Regions from separate parts of the Streptomyces sp. NPDC001933 genome, predicted to be linked through region 2. Evidence: riboswitches for the same ligand, from Rfam matches in the RefSeq annotation. Region 2 holds a riboswitch; the other holds the start of a gene.
What was found. Region 2 has a riboswitch for cobalamin ahead of ACFYY7_RS11855 (iron transporter). Riboswitches for the same ligand answer to the same signal wherever they lie in the genome.
Positions count from the first base shown of each region.

Region 1: another riboswitch for cobalamin. It lies ahead of ACFYY7_RS11100 (ABC transporter substrate-binding protein); the one in region 2 lies ahead of ACFYY7_RS11855 (iron transporter).

Region 1 covers NZ_JBIASS010000004.1:4,465-13,191, forward strand. The annotation lists gene ACFYY7_RS11075 (hypothetical protein) at 1-286, opposite strand, end outside; partial or broken gene ACFYY7_RS11080 (enoyl-CoA hydratase-related protein) at 237-400, shown strand; gene ACFYY7_RS11085 ((2Fe-2S)-binding protein) at 626-1,387, opposite strand; gene ACFYY7_RS11090 (ABC transporter ATP-binding protein) at 1,384-2,172, opposite strand; gene ACFYY7_RS11095 (FecCD family ABC transporter permease) at 2,169-3,149, opposite strand; gene ACFYY7_RS11100 (ABC transporter substrate-binding protein) at 3,221-4,201, opposite strand; cobalamin riboswitch at 4,240-4,392, opposite strand; gene ACFYY7_RS11105 (nucleotide pyrophosphohydrolase) at 5,582-5,896, shown strand; partial or broken gene ACFYY7_RS11110 (glycosyltransferase family 2 protein) at 5,994-6,116, shown strand; gene ACFYY7_RS11115 (BTAD domain-containing putative transcriptional regulator) at 6,732-7,448, shown strand; gene ACFYY7_RS11120 (SDR family NAD(P)-dependent oxidoreductase) at 7,525-8,253, opposite strand; gene ACFYY7_RS11125 (class I adenylate-forming enzyme family protein) at 8,354-8,727, opposite strand, start outside.
Region 2 covers NZ_JBIASS010000004.1:170,312-179,038, reverse strand. The annotation lists gene ACFYY7_RS11880 (precorrin-2 C(20)-methyltransferase) at 1-1,415, shown strand, start outside; gene ACFYY7_RS11875 (cobalt-precorrin-6A reductase) at 1,441-2,193, opposite strand; gene ACFYY7_RS11870 (cobalt-precorrin-5B (C(1))-methyltransferase) at 2,205-3,320, shown strand; gene cobM (precorrin-4 C(11)-methyltransferase) at 3,348-4,097, opposite strand; gene cbiE (precorrin-6y C5,15-methyltransferase (decarboxylating) subunit CbiE) at 4,094-5,395, opposite strand; partial or broken gene ACFYY7_RS11855 (iron transporter) at 5,489-5,620, opposite strand; cobalamin riboswitch at 5,856-6,005, opposite strand; gene ACFYY7_RS11850 (hypothetical protein) at 6,111-6,587, opposite strand; gene ACFYY7_RS11845 (hypothetical protein) at 6,792-6,959, shown strand; gene ACFYY7_RS11840 (hypothetical protein) at 7,188-7,772, shown strand; gene ACFYY7_RS11835 (amidohydrolase family protein) at 7,711-8,727, opposite strand, start outside.

The sequences.
Region 1 (8,727 bases), 170 kb from region 2:
CAGGAGCCACGGTCGAGCTCGCCTGGACCGGCGGCCCTCCGCTGCCCCCGCCGGCACGGACTGCCTCCTCCCGCTCCCGTCGGGGCTGCCGAGCCGGAGCAGGTCGGGGAGAACCAGGCGTGGACTCGATCAGCAGCAGGCTCAACAGCCCACCGTCGAAGATGCGGTAGCGCACCAGGTCGATCCGCTCGTGCAGACGCTGCACCGCGACCCGGTCATGGTGCGAGAAGCTCGCCGCGATGATGGTGAAAGAGGCCGTGAATCGTGTGTTCGAGACCACCCTCACCGAAGGGATCCGCTTCGAACACCGCCTCGTCCACGCTGTCTTCGCTACCGCAGACCAGAAGGAGGGCATGACAGCCTGCACGGAAAAGCGCCCCCGGTGTTCACCCACCGCTGAGCCATGGGCCATCGCGCCCGGACCTTGACGGACCGCGGGCGGTGGCCGTCCACCGGCTCGTTCCGGACAACCGGCCGGTTGCGCCGAGCGGCTCCGTTCGACCCTCGCGGCAGTCGGTCTCGTCCTGGCCGCCTGGCTCACCGAACGGCTCAAGGCCGAGGCCGTCTGCCGGGACTGGGCGCCGTTTTCGCTGGAACCGGCGCCTGGACCTCGGAACCGCTGGTGCTACTTCGGCCTCGCGTACGCGCGTAGCCGCTCCTCGCGGCTTGTCAGACAGCAGCTCGCACAGCGCACCGCCTCCGCGCTCGTGTAGTACAGACAGCAGGTGTTACGCAGATAGACCAGCCGCTCCGGGCCGTCCGGCGCTCGCCGGACCCTTGCGACCTCGCCCAGCGTCGCGAGTCCGCCGGGGGCGGTGTCCACGAACTGCCACCAGCGGGCAGCCAGCAGATCCACCTGGTCGCCGTACGCGCACAGCGCCGTGGCGCAGCCATGGGCGATCCCTCCACTCAACTGCCTGGCCCCGGCGCGGGTACGACGGTGCAACGCATCGGCGATGGGCAGCAGATGCCCGTCGAGCACGGTGCGGTGCAGCAGCCGTACGGAGTCCTCCCCGGCCCGGGGCGCCAACAGCCGGGCACTGCGGACCCGGACTCCGCCGATCCCGTGCGCGGCGGGGAGCACCAGGACATTGCCGGACCGCATGTCCGGGACCTCGTCGTACAGCGCCCAATGGAGCACGGCGGCGGCAGTGACCCAGCCCGCGTACACCGCCATCAGGGTCAGGGCGGTCGCATGGCCGGTGCGGTGGCCACTGCCTGTGCGTTCGCGCTCCAGCAGCGTGGACAACTCCTCGCCCGCCGGATCGGCCAGTCGGTCGGCTGCCAGCCACTGCCCTGTTTCGCTCGCGGGCGGTTCGCCTTCGGTGACCTGCCAGCGTGGTCCGTGCGGCACGGGCGCCCAGACGGAGGAAGTGTCGTCACTCATGACAGCGGGAGGTAGACGACGTTGGGGGAGCCGGTGACCGGGTGGGCGCCGATCCGGGACCGTATCCCGTAGACCTCGGACAGCAGCTCTTCCGTCAGTACCGCGTGCGGGGAACCGGACGCCACCAGTCGTCCGGCGTTGAGGACGAACAGCCGGTCGCAGTAGGAAGCAGCCAGGTTGAGGTCGTGCAGCACCAGCAGATTGGTGGTGCCCAGGGTCCTCACCAGGCCGAGGATCTCCAGCTGATAGCGGATGTCCAGATGGTTCGTGGGTTCGTCGAGCGCAAGCAGCCCCGGTTCCTGGACCAGGGCGCGGGCGATCAGGGCCCGTTGCCGTTCTCCGCCGGACAGTTCTTCGAACCGTCGGTCGGCCAGGGGCGCCGCGCCGACGCGCTGGAGCGACTGGTCTATGCGGCGGGCGTCGTCGGCGTCGTCCTGCTCCCAGAACCGTTTGTGCGGGCTTCGGCCCATCGCCACGACCTGGCGTACGGTCAGGCCGAAGGTGCCGGGGCTGTCCTGCGGTACGACGGCGACGCGGCGGGCCCGTTCCTTCACACCGAGGGTTGCGGCATCCACTCCATCCAGCAGGACCCGACCCGTTGCGGGTCGCAGGGCGCCGTACACACAGCGCAGGAAGGTGGTCTTGCCGCTGCCGTTCGGCCCGACCAGGCCGACGGTCTCGCCGGGGGCGGCGTCCAGCGTGACCGCGTTCAGCAGGGTACGGCCGGCGACCTCGTAGCTGATTCCGTCGGCGGCGAGTGCCGTCGGGGACGGTGCCGGGCTCATCCGGTGATCCCTTCGGTACGGCTGGAGCGGCGCAGCAGCCAGAGGAAGAACGGGCCGCCCACCAGGGCGGTGACCACCCCGGCGGGAATCTCCCGGGGAGCCGCCACCGTCCGCGCCAGCAGATCGGCCAGCAGCAGGAAGACCGCCCCGCCGAGCGCGGTCACCGGCAGCAGCCTGCGGTGGGACGCGCCGACGATCAACCGAGCGGCGTGCGGGACCATCAGGCCGACGAAGCCGATCGCCCCGCTGTAGGCGACCAGCACCCCGATGATCAGCGACACCAGCACGAAGACCCCGCCCCGGAAACGGCCGGGGTCCAGGCCGAGGCTGCGGGCCCCTTCCTCCCCGGTAAGCAGCAGATCCAGCGGACGGGCCAGGCTGATCAGGAGCACGGCCCCGACGCACAGGACCACTGCGGGCAGGGCCAGTTGGTCCCATCGGGCGCCGCCCAGGCCGCCCAGGGTCCAGAACATGATCTCCCGCACATGCTCGGCCCGGGAGGACAGCACCAGGATCAGGCTGGTGAAAGCGGACAGCACGTACTGGATCGCCACCCCGGCCAGGATCAGCCGGCCCGTTGTCATGGTGCCGCCGCGCCGGGCCATCGCGTAGACGGCGACCAGCGCGGTCATGGACCCGGCGAACGCTGCGAGGGGCAGCGCCACGTCGGTGGCCACCCCGGCGCCGACCCCCAGCACGACTACCACGGCGGCGCCCGCCGACGCCCCGGACGAGGCGCCCAGCAGAAACGGATCGGCCAACGGGTTGCGCACCAACGCCTGGAGCACCGCGCCCGACAGCGCCAGACCGGCACCGACGACGGCCCCGAGCAGCACCCTGGGCAGCCGTACTTCCCACACGATCGTCGGGAACGCACCGGAGCGTTCACCGCCCAGGACCGTACTCAATACCTCGCCCGGCGGAATCCGTACCGGGCCGAGCACCAGACCGGCCACCGCCGCCGCGAGCAGCAGCATCGTGAGGGCGCCGATCACGACGGGAGTCGAGCGGAGGACGGACTTCGGGCCGGGGCGGGCGGACCCCGCGCTCACGGAGTGCCGGGGTGCAGCTGCCCGGCCAGGTCCTGTACAGCGTCGGCGACCCGGACACCGAGCACGGCCGAGGACAGCGGGAGTACCGCGAACTTCTCGTTCTTGATCGCCGGCACGTCCGCGAGTGCCGGGTCGTTCAGCAGCCGCTTCTTCTTGGCCTCGACCGTGGTGCCTCCGTAGTCGTAGATCACGACCACTTCGGGCCTGCGCTTGATGACCTGTTCCCAGGACACGTCGCCGAAGGTGGCGTCGAGGTCCCCGAAGACGTTCCGGCCCCCGGCGAGCCGGACGATCTCGTTGCCGATGCCCTTGCCGCCCGCCGTGAACGCGGAGTTGTTGCCGGAGTCGTACACGAACACCGAGGGATGTGCGGAGCCCTTGAGCTCCGTTTCGACCGTCGTGATCTTCTGCCGTTCCTTGGCGATCAGCTTCTTGCCACGCTCCGGTACACCGAAGGTCCTGGCGACTTCGGTGATCTCGGTGGCGAGCTGATCGATGCCGACTTTGCCCCTGGCACAGTTCTCGATGTTCAGCCGGGTGTTGATGCCGTCCTTCTGGAGCCCCGCCCGGTCCTGGCCCTTGGCCTTGTCGAAGGCGCTGCTGTACCCGCCGTAGACGAAGTCGGGGTTGGCGCCGAGCAGCACCTCCTTGGAGGGGTACTCCTTCGCGAGCACCTTGGTCCTGTCGTACGCGGACCGGTACTCCGGCAGGATGCTGTCGTCCAGGTAGGCGGTCCCGGCCAGCCGGTCCTGGAGCCCAAGGGCCAGCATGATCTCGGTGACGTGCTGGTTCATGGTGACGACCCGCTCCGGCGGGGCGTCGAAGGTCGTCTTCGTACCGCAATTGGTGACGGTGTAGGGGAAACCGTCGGCGACCGGTGCGGCCTCTGCCTTGGCTTCGCCGCCGGTGCCGCAGCCGGTGAGAGGCAGCAGAAGCAGGGGTATGAGCGCGAGGGGTACACGGCGTATCGGGGGCATGACCGAGCCTTTCCGGGGGATGTCCTCGTCCCCTGGGTCGTACGAGAAGGCGGCGCGGTCAGTATCTGGCTTCCGGGCTGTTGCAGCCCGGTCACAGTGGCGGGACCGTACCGGATTCACACCGGTTTCCTGACACGCGTCGCCCGAGTTTTCGGAACTCATTCTGTCAGACCGCGTATTCCGCAGGTCATGCCCCTTGTGCTGTCGGCCTTGGGCGGACCCGGACGCCGACATGCGCGACGACGACCGGCGCTGCGGACAGGTTCCGCCCGGACCAGCAGGCTCGCCCGCCCCTGAAGGGCGCCATCCTTAGCTACTGGACGTGGGACAGACACGGCTCGCCACGGAAAGTTCGTCGAGGCCCGGCCGGTTCTGGACATCGAGCACGTGGGTGCAGGGGTTTTCGGGCCGTTGCCGTGAGGCCCGGACACCGCCGCTGGAGGACTGAGAGGTACCGCTCTACGGGTTTCTGGACGACTGCTTCCCCGCAGACGCAGAAGAGGACAGTGGTCGCGCCATCGCCCGCAGCGGTTGTTGTCTGTCGGCAGAAGCGGCTCCAGACGTCGCCACTCCGCCTCTGCCAGATCTCCCCGACCAGTCATACGAGAGCCAACGAATCAGTGGGCGGCATGGGGGCGCGGTCAGCATCTGCGATGCCACCACGCCAACTCCGGGTCTGCCACCGGCTCGTGATGCGTTCGCCCGAGGAGCACCACGTCCAGGCGCTCCACCTGCACCCGGAGTTCGCCGGCGGCCCTCGGCGGAAGCATGAACAGAGCATCTTGCAGCTTGTCCCGGGCCCACCCCTCGCCGCAACACGGGCAGGTGAACTCGGCCTCCCATTGCCTCCACCGGCGCTTGGTGCCGTGGACGCGCAAGGACCACACGCTCAACGCCACTGCCACGATGCCCGGAGACAATCGTTCCCGTTCGAGCATGCGGACGGCGGCATTCGCCGCTCCCGACAGACCTGGGACATCGCGATACCGCACCCAGGGTCTTCCCCAGCCGCGTTCCCGCGACCGAAGTGAAGCTGGTGTACTACGCGGCACGGCCCCTTCGGATGCAAGTCATGGATGGCATCCTCCCACAGCCCAAGATCGACCGGACAGAACCTGGACGTCCGTGATCGCGAGCTGGGGCGAATTCGCCCCGTTATCAGCATTGCGGGTGTTGGTCAGCTTTCGACTTCGGTTTTGTCGCCGCCCCAGAGGGTGTGGAAGGCGCCATCGCGGTCGGGCAGTGCGAGCGCCGGCGGCGCGCCACGCTGCCGCGGTGGGCTGTCATGGTGTCGGCTCATGGGCAAGACATCCTCGCTATGGGCTACTTCCTGGAGGATTCGATGGACGTTCGTTTGGACAGCTGGAAGAGCGCGCGCTGGTGGTGAAGCGGATCTATGACGAGCGGAATCGGCTGGTGGGCCGGGAGTGGACGCGGGAAGAGTTCATGCTCGGGTTCGTCGGAGATGTTGGTGATCTTGCAAAACTTGCCGCCGCGGCGGAGGGCGCACGGCGGATCCCGGGCTGGCGGCCGGCTCTTGAGTATGAACTGTCCGACTGCTTGTGGTCGGTGCTGGTCTTGGCCCACCTGCACGACGTGGATCTGGCGGCTGCGTTCTTCAGAACGATGTCCGAATTGGAGGAGCACGTGGCGGTGAGCATTGAGCGGGCACGTTCGGCCGAGGGGACGGCATGACCTGAGCCGCGACTCGCGTGTGGGCCGCTATCCGCTGGTGTTTCGGGGGCCGAGGACGAGCGGCTGGTTTCCGCCGAACTTTCCCGACCGGTAGGTGCACGAGGAGACCGATTTCGCCTGGCGCGCACTGGATGCCGGCTGGGACATCGAGTACCGGGCCGACATGGTGCTCCGGCACCCCCGGACGTCCCCGGCCCGGCATGCGGCCGGGTGGCGTGTCGGGGGTGCCGGTGCCCGGGGAGGCGCGTGCGGGAGATGTCTGAGGCATCTGCCGACCTAAGGGCTGTCCCGTAATCCCTGGTGGGCGTGCGACGACAGCCACGCCACCTCGCCGCGTTGTCGGAACGCCCGAATACATCCAGTATTCGGGCGTCCCTCCGCCTTGCGATGCACCGCGTCTGACGCCGCACGCTGATCCACCAGGGATTACGGGACAGCCCTTAGGGAACCGGCCCGGGTTGGCGTGCGCTTTCCGGCCCCGGGTAGAGGTGTCCCGGTCAGGGGGAAGGGGTGTCGGGATTCGGACGGCGGAAATCCCTTCGCCGCATCGTGAGCGGAATGCCGCAACACTGCTGAACACCTGACGGTTGCATGACGGGGATGAAAAGTGGGGTAAAGAATAGCGATCATTTTTGGCGATGTAAGGCTTGATTCTGTCGTATCTTGACAGGGGGTGTGGTCGGAGTACGGTAACTCGGTGGCCACTGCACACGTGGACGCTCGGCGTGTTTCATTATTTCTCATGTTTCTACAGGAAAAGTCAGCCTGAAGGAATTGTGAAGTGTTGATGAATATAGGAGTGCTAGGTCCTCTGTGTGTCTCTCTCGATGACACGGTGAACCAGGTGGAGCTGGCGCCGAAACCCCGCACCGTGTTCGCCGTCTTGCTGGCCAATGCCGGTCGGGTCGTCCCCGTCTCGTCCCTGGTGCGCGAGGTCTGGGAGGATGATCCACCCGTGAGCGCGCTGCGCAATATTCAGACCTACATCTTCCAGTCCCGCAAAGTGCTCCAGCGATTCACCGGCCTGTCTGCGCGGGCGGTGGCACGTGAGTTGCTGATGACCAGGCCGGGCGGATACGTGTTCAGCGACAGATTGGCGCAGTTCGACTACGGCGCCTACCGGAGCCTGGTCGTCGACGGCCGCGGGGTGATCCGGCAGGGGAACGACGCGGAAGGGCTGACCATCCTCAGTCGTGCACTCGACATCTGGCGCGGCCCCGCCTTCGTGGACGTGACGACGAGGGCCGCGCTGGAGGCGCAGCGGCGTGAACTGGAGGAGTCGAAACTCGGGGTGATCGAGGATCTCTCCGACGTCAAGATCAGGATGGGGATGTACCACGAGGCCATCGCCGATCTCGCCGTTCCGGTTTTCGAGCATCCGCTGCACGAAGGACTGCATTGCCAGTACATGCGCGCCCTCAGCATGTCGGGGGACCGGGTCCGCGCGCTCGATGTGTTCGGCAGGCTGCGCCTGAATCTCGTCTCGGATCTGGGGATCGAACCGGGTACTCCGGTTCAGAAATTGCAGTACACAATTCTCAATTCCGGCTAGGGCCCTACCGGAAGAGGGCGCCAGGAGGGGTTTCTCGGGAACCGCTTGAGAATGCGGCGGAAATGTGTACTCCGGTTCACACGGCACCGTATCCGCCGTCGACCGGGAGAATGGCGCCCGTGGTGTAGGCGGCCAGCGGTTCCGCGAAGTTGGCGATCCACCAGGCGACCTCCTCGGCGCTCCCCAGCCGGGCCAGCGGGAGCAGCTCCTGCAACCGGTGGATGGTGGTCACGGCCCGGTCGTCCAGCGCGTTGTTCTCCAGGATCGGTGTCTCGACGGGACCGGGCGCCACGGATACGACCCGGATTCCGAGGTCGGCGAGTTCGCCCGCCCACGTTCGGGTGAGGAAGTCGAGGCCGGCCTTGGCCGCGCCGTACAGCGACAGCCCCGGCCATCCGCGCTGCCCGAAGGACGCACTGACGTTGACCACGGTCCCGCGCGACCGGGTCAGCGGCGCCATAGCGGCCTGGGTGAGCAGCAGCGGCGCGCGCAGGTTGACGGCCATGAAGCGGTCGAAGTCGTCGGCGCAGATCGTCCCCAGCGGTGTCTGCCGCAGGCTTCCCGCGCTGTGCACCAGGACATCGATACCGCCGAACGTCTCCAGCGCGGCTTCGATGATGGCGGTGGGCGACGCCCTTCCCGCGACGTCGGCGCTCAGCGGCACGATGGAGGACCTGTCCCGGGCCGTGGCGACCAGCTTCTCCCGGGTCCGGCCGACGGCCAGGACATTGGCGCCGCGGTCGGCGAAGGCGTGTGCGGTCGCCCGCCCGATGCCGCTGCCAGCCCCGGTGACGACCGCTGTCATCCCAGTCAGGGTGTGGGTCAACGCGACGTCTCCTTGTGAGAGGTGAACGAATCCTGCTACCTGGAAGAACACCTGCCGCGCCATTCGGTTGCATCGCCCGCTACCTGCCACCTGCCACCCGCGACCCGCCGCTTCTCGGCCAGCCGGCGGGTGCCCCGCTGCGGGTGAGCGAGCGGGACGCCGTCCGGTCCGAGAGCAGGACGTGGTCGATGCCGCGCGTCAACTGGTGCCGGTCGGCCAGCGGATCGATGCGGTCCAGGATGCGCAGCGCACCGCTGGACGGATCGCGGATCGCCCGGTCCCGGGTGCAGAACCAGCCCGGTCCGTCCGGATTGCCGTCGGGCAGGAACCGGGCGGGCGTCTGCTCCGGCCCCAGGTACGGGGTGCCGGCCATGCGGACCTGGAGTTCACCTTCGACGATCCTGATCCGTACCCCCGGAGCGACCATGCCCACCGACCCTGGGGCGAACCAGC
Region 2 (8,727 bases):
CCGAGGCCGATGTGATCGCCTATCACAGCGCCCGGCACGGGCGGTCCATCGCCCGGTCCATCGCGGCGAAGCACATCCGTGCCGACCATGTCGAGGAGCCACTGGTCTACCCCGTCACGACGGAGACCACGGACCACCCGGGCGGCTACCGGGGTGCGATGGAGGAGTTCTACGCCGAGGCGGCGGCCCGTCTGGCGGCGCACCTCGACGCCGGGCGGACGGTCGCCGTGCTGGCCGAGGGCGACCCGCTCTTCTACGGCTCGTACATGCACATGCACAAGCGGCTCGCCGACCGCTACCCGACCGAGGTGATCCCGGGCGTCACCTCCGTCAGCGCGGCCGCCGCGCGGCTCGGCACCCCGCTCGTGGAGGGCGAGGAGGTGCTGACGATCCTGCCCGGCACGCTGCCGGAGGAGGAGCTGACCGCCCGTCTCGCCGCCACCGACGCGGCCGTGGTGATGAAGCTGGGCCGTACGTTTCCCGCGGTGCGCGGCGCCTTCGAGGCGTCCGGGCGGCTGCCCGAGGCGCGTTACGTGGAGCGCGCCACGATGGCCGGGGAGCGGGTGGGCGAGCTGGCCGAGGTCGACGCCGGCTCGGTGCCGTACTTCGCGGTCGCGGTCCTGCCCAGCCGGATCGGGGCGCCGCGTCCCGAAGGCACCCCGGAGGGTGGCGAGGTGGCCGTGGTGGGTACCGGCCCGGCCGGTCCGCTGTGGCTGACCCCCGAGACGCGCGGGGTGCTGGCCGCCGCCGACGACCTGGTCGGCTACACCACCTATCTGGACCGGGTGCCGGTGCGGCCGGGGCAGGTGCGTCACGGCTCGGACAACAAGGTCGAGTCGGAGCGTGCCGAGTTCGCCCTCGATCTGGCCCGGCGCGGGCGGCGGGTGGCCGTGGTGTCGGGCGGCGACCCCGGGGTCTTCGCCATGGCGACGGCCGTCCTCGAAGTGGCGTCGCAGGACGAGTACGCGCAGGTCCCGGTGCGGGTGCTGCCGGGGGTGACGGCGGCCAACGCCGCCGCCGCGCGGGCGGGTGCGCCGCTGGGCCACGACTACGCGACGATATCGCTCTCCGACCGGCTCAAGCCGTGGGAGGTGATCGCGGAGCGGCTGCGCGCCGCGGCGACGGCGGATCTGGTGCTCGCGCTGTACAACCCCGGTTCGCGCAGCCGGACCTGGCAGGTCGGCAAGGCCCGTGACCTGCTGCTCGAACACCGCTCGCCGGACACGCCCGTGGTCCTCGGCCGGGATGTCGGCGGGCCCGCCGAGAGTGTGCGGACCGTGCGCCTGGGCGATCTCGACCCCGCCGAGGTCGACATGCGCACGATCCTGCTCGTCGGGTCCTCGCAGACCCGCTGGGTCGAGCGCGGTGACGGGCGGCAGATCGTCTGGACGCCCCGCCGCTATCCGGAGGGCTGAGAGCCTGTCGGGGCGCGGCCGTCGGCTACCTGCCGTGCAGGATGTGTGCGCGGAGCCAGGCGACGGCCGCTTCCGGGTCTTCGACGACCGGGATGCCCTGGGGCACGGGAGGCCGTCGCACCACCACCACCGGGATCCGCGCCTCGCGGGCCGCGGCGAGTTTGGGGGCCGTGGCGGCGCCGCCGCTGTCCTTCGTGACGACGACGTCGATGCGGTGACGGCAAATCAGTTCGCGTTCCCCGTCCGGGGTGAACGGGCCCCGGTCGAGCAGCACCTCCATGCGGGCGGGGTACGGGGCTTCGGGGGCGTCCACCGAACGCATCAGGAACCACAGCTCGTCGAGCCCCGCGAAGGCGGCCAGTCCCATCCGTCCGGTCGTGAGGAACACCCGCCGGCCCAGCACGGGCAGCATCGCGGCGGCCTCGGCGAGGGAACCGGCCGGATGCCAGTCGTCGCCGTCACCGGGCACCCACCCGGGCCGCCGCACGGCGAGCAGGGGAACATGGGCGGCAGCGGCGGCAGCGGCCGCGTTGAAACTGATCGTCCCGGCGAAAGGATGGGTGGCGTCGATGAGCGCGTCCACCTGGTGGGTACGCAGCCATGCCGCGAGCCCGTCGGCTCCTCCGAAGCCGCCGATGCGGACCTCGCCGGGCGGCAGCCTCGGGCCGGCCACGCGTCCGGCGAGCGAACTCGTCAGCGCACCGGCCGGGACCACCTCCACCAGCAACTCGGCGAGGCGGCGGGCCTCCGTCGTTCCGCCGAGTACGAGTACATGCATCGGATCCATCCATGGGTGAGATTGAGGGCGGACGCAGCGCCCAGCTGAAACACACCGGTCTGCGGCCCGGCTGGACCACCGGCGCCTGTGCGACCGCGGCGGCCACCGCCGCGTACACGGCCCTGCTGACGGGCGACTTCCCCGACCCGGTGACGATCACCCTACCCAAGGGGCAGACGCCCGCCTTCGCGCTCGCGGTGGAGGAGCTGGCCGAGGGGCGGGCAACGGCCGGGGTGGTCAAGGACGCGGGCGACGACCCCGATGTGACGCACGGCGCTCTCGTCCGGGCCACCGTGCGGCGGCTGCCGCCGGGCTCGGGTGTGGTGTTCCGGGCCGGGCCCGGAGTGGGCACGGTCACCCTTCCCGGGCTGCCGCTCGACGTCGGTGAGCCGGCGATCAATCCCGTGCCGCGTCAGTTGATCCGCGACCACATCGCACGGGTCGCCGCGGAGCACCGGGGGGCGGGGGACGTGGAGGTCACCGTCGCGGTGGACCACGGCGAGGAGATCGCCCGCTCCACCTGGAACCCGCGCCTCGGCATCCTGGGCGGTCTGTCGATCCTCGGCACGACCGGTGTGGTGGTGCCGTACTCCTGCTCGGCGTGGATCGACTCGATCCGCCGCGGTGTGGACGTGGCCCTGGCCGCCGGGCACACCCATGTGGCCGGGTGCACGGGTTCCACCTCGGAGCGGACGGTGGTGTCCGAGTACGGGCTGCCGGAGATCGCGCTGCTCGACATGGGCGACTTCGCGGGCGCGGTCCTCAAGTACATCCGCCGTCATCCGGTGGCCCGGCTCACGGTCTGCGGCGGGTTCGCGAAGCTGTCGAAGCTCGCCGCCGGCCACCTCGACCTGCACTCGGGCCGGTCGCAGGTGGACAAGCCGTTCCTGGCCGGGCTGGCCCGGCGCGGTGGTGCGGACGAGGCCCTGGCGGCCGAGGTGGCGGTCGCGAACACGGGACTCGCGGCGCTCCAGTTGTGCCTCGCGCGGGGTGTTCCGCTCGGGGACCTGGTGGCCGTGGCGGCGCGGGACGAGGCGCTGTCGGTGCTGCGGGGCGCGCCGGTCGCCGTCGACGTCATCTGCATCGACCGGGCGGGCACGGTCGTCGGGCGCAGCGAGGTGCGCTGACCGGCCGCCCGGCCGGTGCGGGGCCCGTCAGCAGACGTGGCGTTCGCGTGCGGGCGAGTAGAGGTGGCTGTCGCGGAACTGCTCGGCGCCCAGGGTGCGGCCGACCATGATGACGGCGGTGCGGATCACGCCCGCCGCCTTCACCTGCCCGGCGATGTCGTCGAGGGTGCCGCGCAGCACGATCTCGTCCGGGCGTGAGGCCATCGCCACCACGGCGGCCGGGCAGTCGGCCCCGTAGTGCGGCAGCAGTTCCTCGACGACGCGGTCCACGTACCTGGCGGCGAGGTGCAGCACGATCAGGGCGCCGCTGCGGCCCAGGGTGGCCAGGTCCTCGCCCTTCGGCATCGCGGTCGCGCGGTGGGCGATCCGGGTGAGGATGACGGTCTGGCCGACGGTCGGCACGGTCAGTTCCCGCTTGAGCGCCGCCGCCGCGGCCGCGAACGCGGGTACGCCGGGCACCACTTCGTAGGGCACCCGGGCCTCGTCGAGCCGGCGCATCTGCTCGTTGACCGCGCTGAACACCGAGGGGTCGCCCGAGTGCAGCCGGGCCACGTCGTGACCGGCCTCGTGCGCGGCGAGCAGTTCGGCGGTGATCTGGTCGATGTCGAGCTGCGCGGTGTCCACCAGGCGGGCGTCCGGCGGGCATTCGGCGAGCAGTTCCCGGGGCACCAGGCTGCCCGCGTACAGACACACCTGGCAGGAGGCGAGGGTGCGGGCGCCGCGCACGGTGATCAGGTCGGCGGCCCCCGGGCCCGCGCCGATGAAGTACACGGTCATGTGTTGTCTCCTGGGTGTTGCGCGGGCTCGGTTGCCGAGTGTGCCGCTTCGGGACTGGTCAGGGGTTTGCGTACGGACCACTGGGTGACGGGCATGGCCTGCCGCCAGCCGGTGAACCCGCCGACCGGCACGGCGTGCGCGACCGCAAGCCGGACCAGTTCGCCGCCGTGTGTGCGGTGCGCCTCGGCGAGCAGCGCCTCGGACTCCAGCGTGACCGTGTTGGCGACCAGCCGTCCGCCGGGCGGCAGCGCGTCCCAGCAGGTGTCGAGCAGGCCGGGCACGGTCAGCCCGCCGCCGATGAACACGGCGTCGGGCGCGGGCAGTTGGGCCAGGTTGCCGGGGGCCGGTCCGGTGAGCACGCGCAGGGCCGGTACGCCGAGCCGGTCGGCGTTGCGTGCGATGCGCCCGGCGCGTCGCGGGTCGCGTTCCACGGTGATCGCGCGGCAGGAGGGGTGGGTCCGCATCCATTCGATGGCGATCGATCCCGAGCCTCCGCCGATGTCCCACAGGAGTTCGCCGGGGGCGGGGGCGAGCACACCGAGCGTCGCGGCCCGGACGTGCCGCTTGGTGAGCTGCCCGTCGTGTTCGTACGCCGTGTCGGGCAGGCCGGGTACTGCGCCGAGGCGCAGGGCCTCGGGGGTGCGCCGGCAGTCGATCGCGATGACGTTAAGCGGGTCGCCCGGTGGGTGCGGCCAGTGGTCGGCGGTGCCCTCCAGGCAGGCTTCGTCCGCTCCGCCGAGCTGTTCGAGCACGCGCAGCCGGCTCGGTCCGAAGCCCTGTTCGCGCAGCAGCCCGGCCACCGCGGCCGGGGTGGCGGCGTCTGCGCTCAGGACCAGGACCCGCCGGCCGTGGTGCAGGGCGGCGGCCAGCCGGGCGGCGGGGCGGCCGACCAGGGTGACGACCTCGGTGTCCTCCACCGGCCAGCCGATCCGGGCACAGGCGTAGGACACCGAGGACGGGTGGGGCAGGATTCTCAGCGCATCGGTGCCGAGCACTTCGGTGAGGGCCCGGCCGATGCCGTAGAACATGGGGTCGCCGCTGGCGAGCACGGCGATCCTGCTCCCGGCGTGCTCGGCGAGCAGGCCGGGGACGGCGGGCCGCAACGGCGAGGGCCACGGCACCCGTTGTCCCCGGCAGGACGGCGGGAGCAGGCCGAGCTGGCGTTCGCCGCCGATGAGGACCTGTGCGTCGACGAGCTCCGCGCGCGCCGCGTCGGGCAGTCCCGCCCATCCGTCGGCGCCGATTCCCACGACGGTCACCGCAGGTGGGACGGGTTGTTCGGGTGGTGCGAGAGTCACGGACGGTACCTCGGTGTTCAGTGGATGACGCAGCCGAACTCTACTGTCCGGCCGTGATCGGGCAGCGGCCAGGTGGCCGCCACGGTGCCTCGCTCAGGAGGTCACTTTCTTCAGATATGCGGCGAGTGAGCCGATGGCCGCCGGATTGCGTGGGCTTTCCACCAGGTCCGCGTAGTCGAGAACGGAGATCCGGTCGTTCTTGACGGCCGACGCGTTGGCCAGCGGCGGACAGACCAGGAGCACGGCGCACAGGGTGACCAGCAGCAGTGGCAGCGACACGTGCCGGGGCGGCGCGGGCCCGGCCGCGGCGCGGGAGGTCCGCGGGGGCACGGCGGGTCTGCGGTCGAGGGGTGTGGCCACGGGCGGTCGCTTTCGCCTCGGGCCGTGCACCTACGTGATCAAAGGAGCAGCCCGGACGCGAAGCGCCCTGCGCAGCACCACTCGCAGTCCACGGCGAATCGACAGGAGCCTTCACCACCGCGGGTAATCGGGCTTACGGGGCCCGATGCCGGGCTCCGCCTACCGTTGCGGGTCAGCGCCGGATTTCGACCGGACTTCCCCCGCGGGGCATGTGCAGCTTATAGCTCGCGCGGACAGGTGGTGCGGGACACCCCCACAACGAAGCGGGCGCATGCCTCCGTGCGACCGGCCGACCCGCTCCGGGACCGATTCACCTCGCTCCTGCCCGAGCACCGGGCAGTCGCATGGGCGGTGCTCAGTTCCGTGATGCGGCCGGGTGGTCGATCCGGGTCGGGAACGGGTCTCCGGTGTCCGAGTCGGCCACGAAGAGCGGTGTCGACCCGGCCATGCTCAGGTACCCGTTGACACTCTGCGTGAGGCTGAATCCGTACCCGTCGGGGGTGCCCGCGTTCCCCGCGAGCGGGCGCGAGGTGCTGATGGTCCGCCTCGGCCGGCCCTGATCACTCCAGACACGCATCACCGCGTCGAAATACTGGTCGCAGGTGTCGGGTGTGGTTCCGAGCACCCAGTACCTGATGCCGAACGACGCGAACAGGACGATGTCGTCGTCGATCTGGTTCGCTGGCAGGGTGACGCCATCGTGAAACCTCGCCTTGGGGAGGTCCGGATGCCATAGCGCCAGGGCCAGTTCGGCGGGCAGCGCCCGGAGCGTCCCGGTGAAGTGCCGCAGCAACTGTGCACGGGCCTCGGCCTGCGCGGCTACCGGCAACATACCGTCCTCGTTCCGTCGGTTCGGGGCGGCACCGCCCCTCGGAGTCCGCCGACCACCCGCCGACTCGACGCCCCGTCCGCTCCGATCCCGCTCAAGGCAACTGTGCCACAGCGCGGCAGGCCGGATTCATACGACCGCCGAATAGGATCCCGGTGGCCGAGCGGTTTGCCTGGCGATGGCAGGGCCGGGCGAGAAGGGGGCGTCATGGGTCCCATACCGGGTGCGCGGGAAGAGCTGGACCGGCTGGGCCGAGCCCTGTGGGCGCAACTGGTCGAGCTGATCGACGACTTGACTCCCGGCAGTGATCTGCGCCTGCTGTTTCTCGACGAGCCGCGCATCGTCGACTGGCAACAGGCCGCAAACCTCACGTGACCGTTCGATCTCTGCCTCCGTCACACGACAGTAAGCGTTTCCAATCACCCGTCCGGAGCCGGGAGTTCACCCCTTCCTGGAGCGGCCGATCACCGAGGTCGGGAGCCTTGACCGCCGATAGTAAGCGCTCTAGATTCCCTGCATCTTGTACCGGCAGCAAAGGGGCGGCGGTCACACACACGGTGGCCGGGCGCGCAGTTCGCGCATCACTGGATCTCGGGAGCAGCCATGGAGTTCGGCCGCAGGGCTGTGCTGCGCGCAGCCATCGCCACAACACTCGCCGTCAGCGCGGGCGGGTTGTTCGCGTCGATTCCGGCCGCCGCCGCACCGGTGCCTTCCGAGGACGAGTTCTTCGGCGTCTGGAACCCCGCCACCAGCACCTGGACGAAGGAGCCCGCACTCGACTACGCGGCGTTCGGTGCGCTCGCCGAGGTCGAGGCGGCCGCGAAGTCCGGGGCCTACGACCGGGCTTCGGCCGCCCTGCTGGCCTACTACCGCACCCGCGAGGGACGCACTCCGCCGCCCTGGGTGCAGAACAACGTCTTCGTCGCCGGTCAGGAAGAGCTGTTCCTCGACCACTTCTGGACCCTGGGCACCGGCGAGGCGTACATCTCCACGCTCACCGTGGCCGGAACCGAGGCGGAGTCGACCGCCGACGTCACCCGCAACGCCCGCACCGCCCACGGCTCGGGCTGGGTCGGCTTCATGCTGATGGCTCGTCACAAGGAGCCGACCCCGGCTGAGTTCCGCGTCAGGATGCGGATGCGCCCTGGACCACCAGGCCCGCCCGCACCACATGCTGCGGCCGCTTGAGCACGGACACATCGGCCAGCGGGTCGCCGTCCACCACGATCACATCGCCCGCGAAGCCGCGGTCGAGCCGGCCCACCGTCTCTTCCAGGCCGAGGAGCCGGGCGGCCCGGGTGGTGGCCGTGCGGATCGAGTCGAGCGTCGTGAGACCCGCCGCGTGCATCAGCTCCACCTCGCGTCCGATCGGCTTGACCTTGCCACCGGAGGAGTCGGTGCCCGCCACCACCAGGACCCCCATCTGGTGGGCCGTTCGCACCGCTTCCTTCAGGACCGGCAGATACGCACGCCCGCGCTCGGCCAGCACCGGGTTCGACGAGTCGACGAGTCCGGCGATCGCACTCAGCGTCGGCGTGAAGGCGGTGCCCCTGCGCCGCATGTCGTGCAGGGTGCGCTCGCCCACGAAAACCCCATGCTCCAGGGAGCGGACGCCGGCCCGGACCGCGTCGTCGCAGCCGCGCTCGCTGTAGCTGTGGCAGAGCACGCCCTTGCCGCCGCGCCGTGCCGCCGCCACGACCTCGGAGAGCTGCTCGTACGAGTAGACCTGGGCCAGCGGGTCCTGTTCCGGCAGACCCGCGCGCTCGTTGACGCGCGTCTTGATCACGTCGGCGCCGCGGGCGACGTTCACCTCGACGACCCGGCACAGCGCCTCGGCGGAACGGACGCCGTCCTGCGACCGCGCGAGGGGTGTGAGGTCCGGGTCGGCCAGGATGGTGTCACCCAGGTCGGGGGTGACGAATATGCCCGCTGTCCGCAGTCGCGGGGCCAGGGCGGGGGCCTGGCGGGCCAGCTCCCGTACGGCGATGTCCTGGTAGAAGTTGGTGGAGCCGCTGCGTGCGCTGGTGGCGCCCTGGCGGACGGCGTCGAGCGCCTCGGCGGCGGTGTTCAGGTGGATGTGCGCGTCGACGAGACCCGGGAGCACCCAGCTGCCGTGCGCGTCCAGGACCGGAACGCCGTCCGG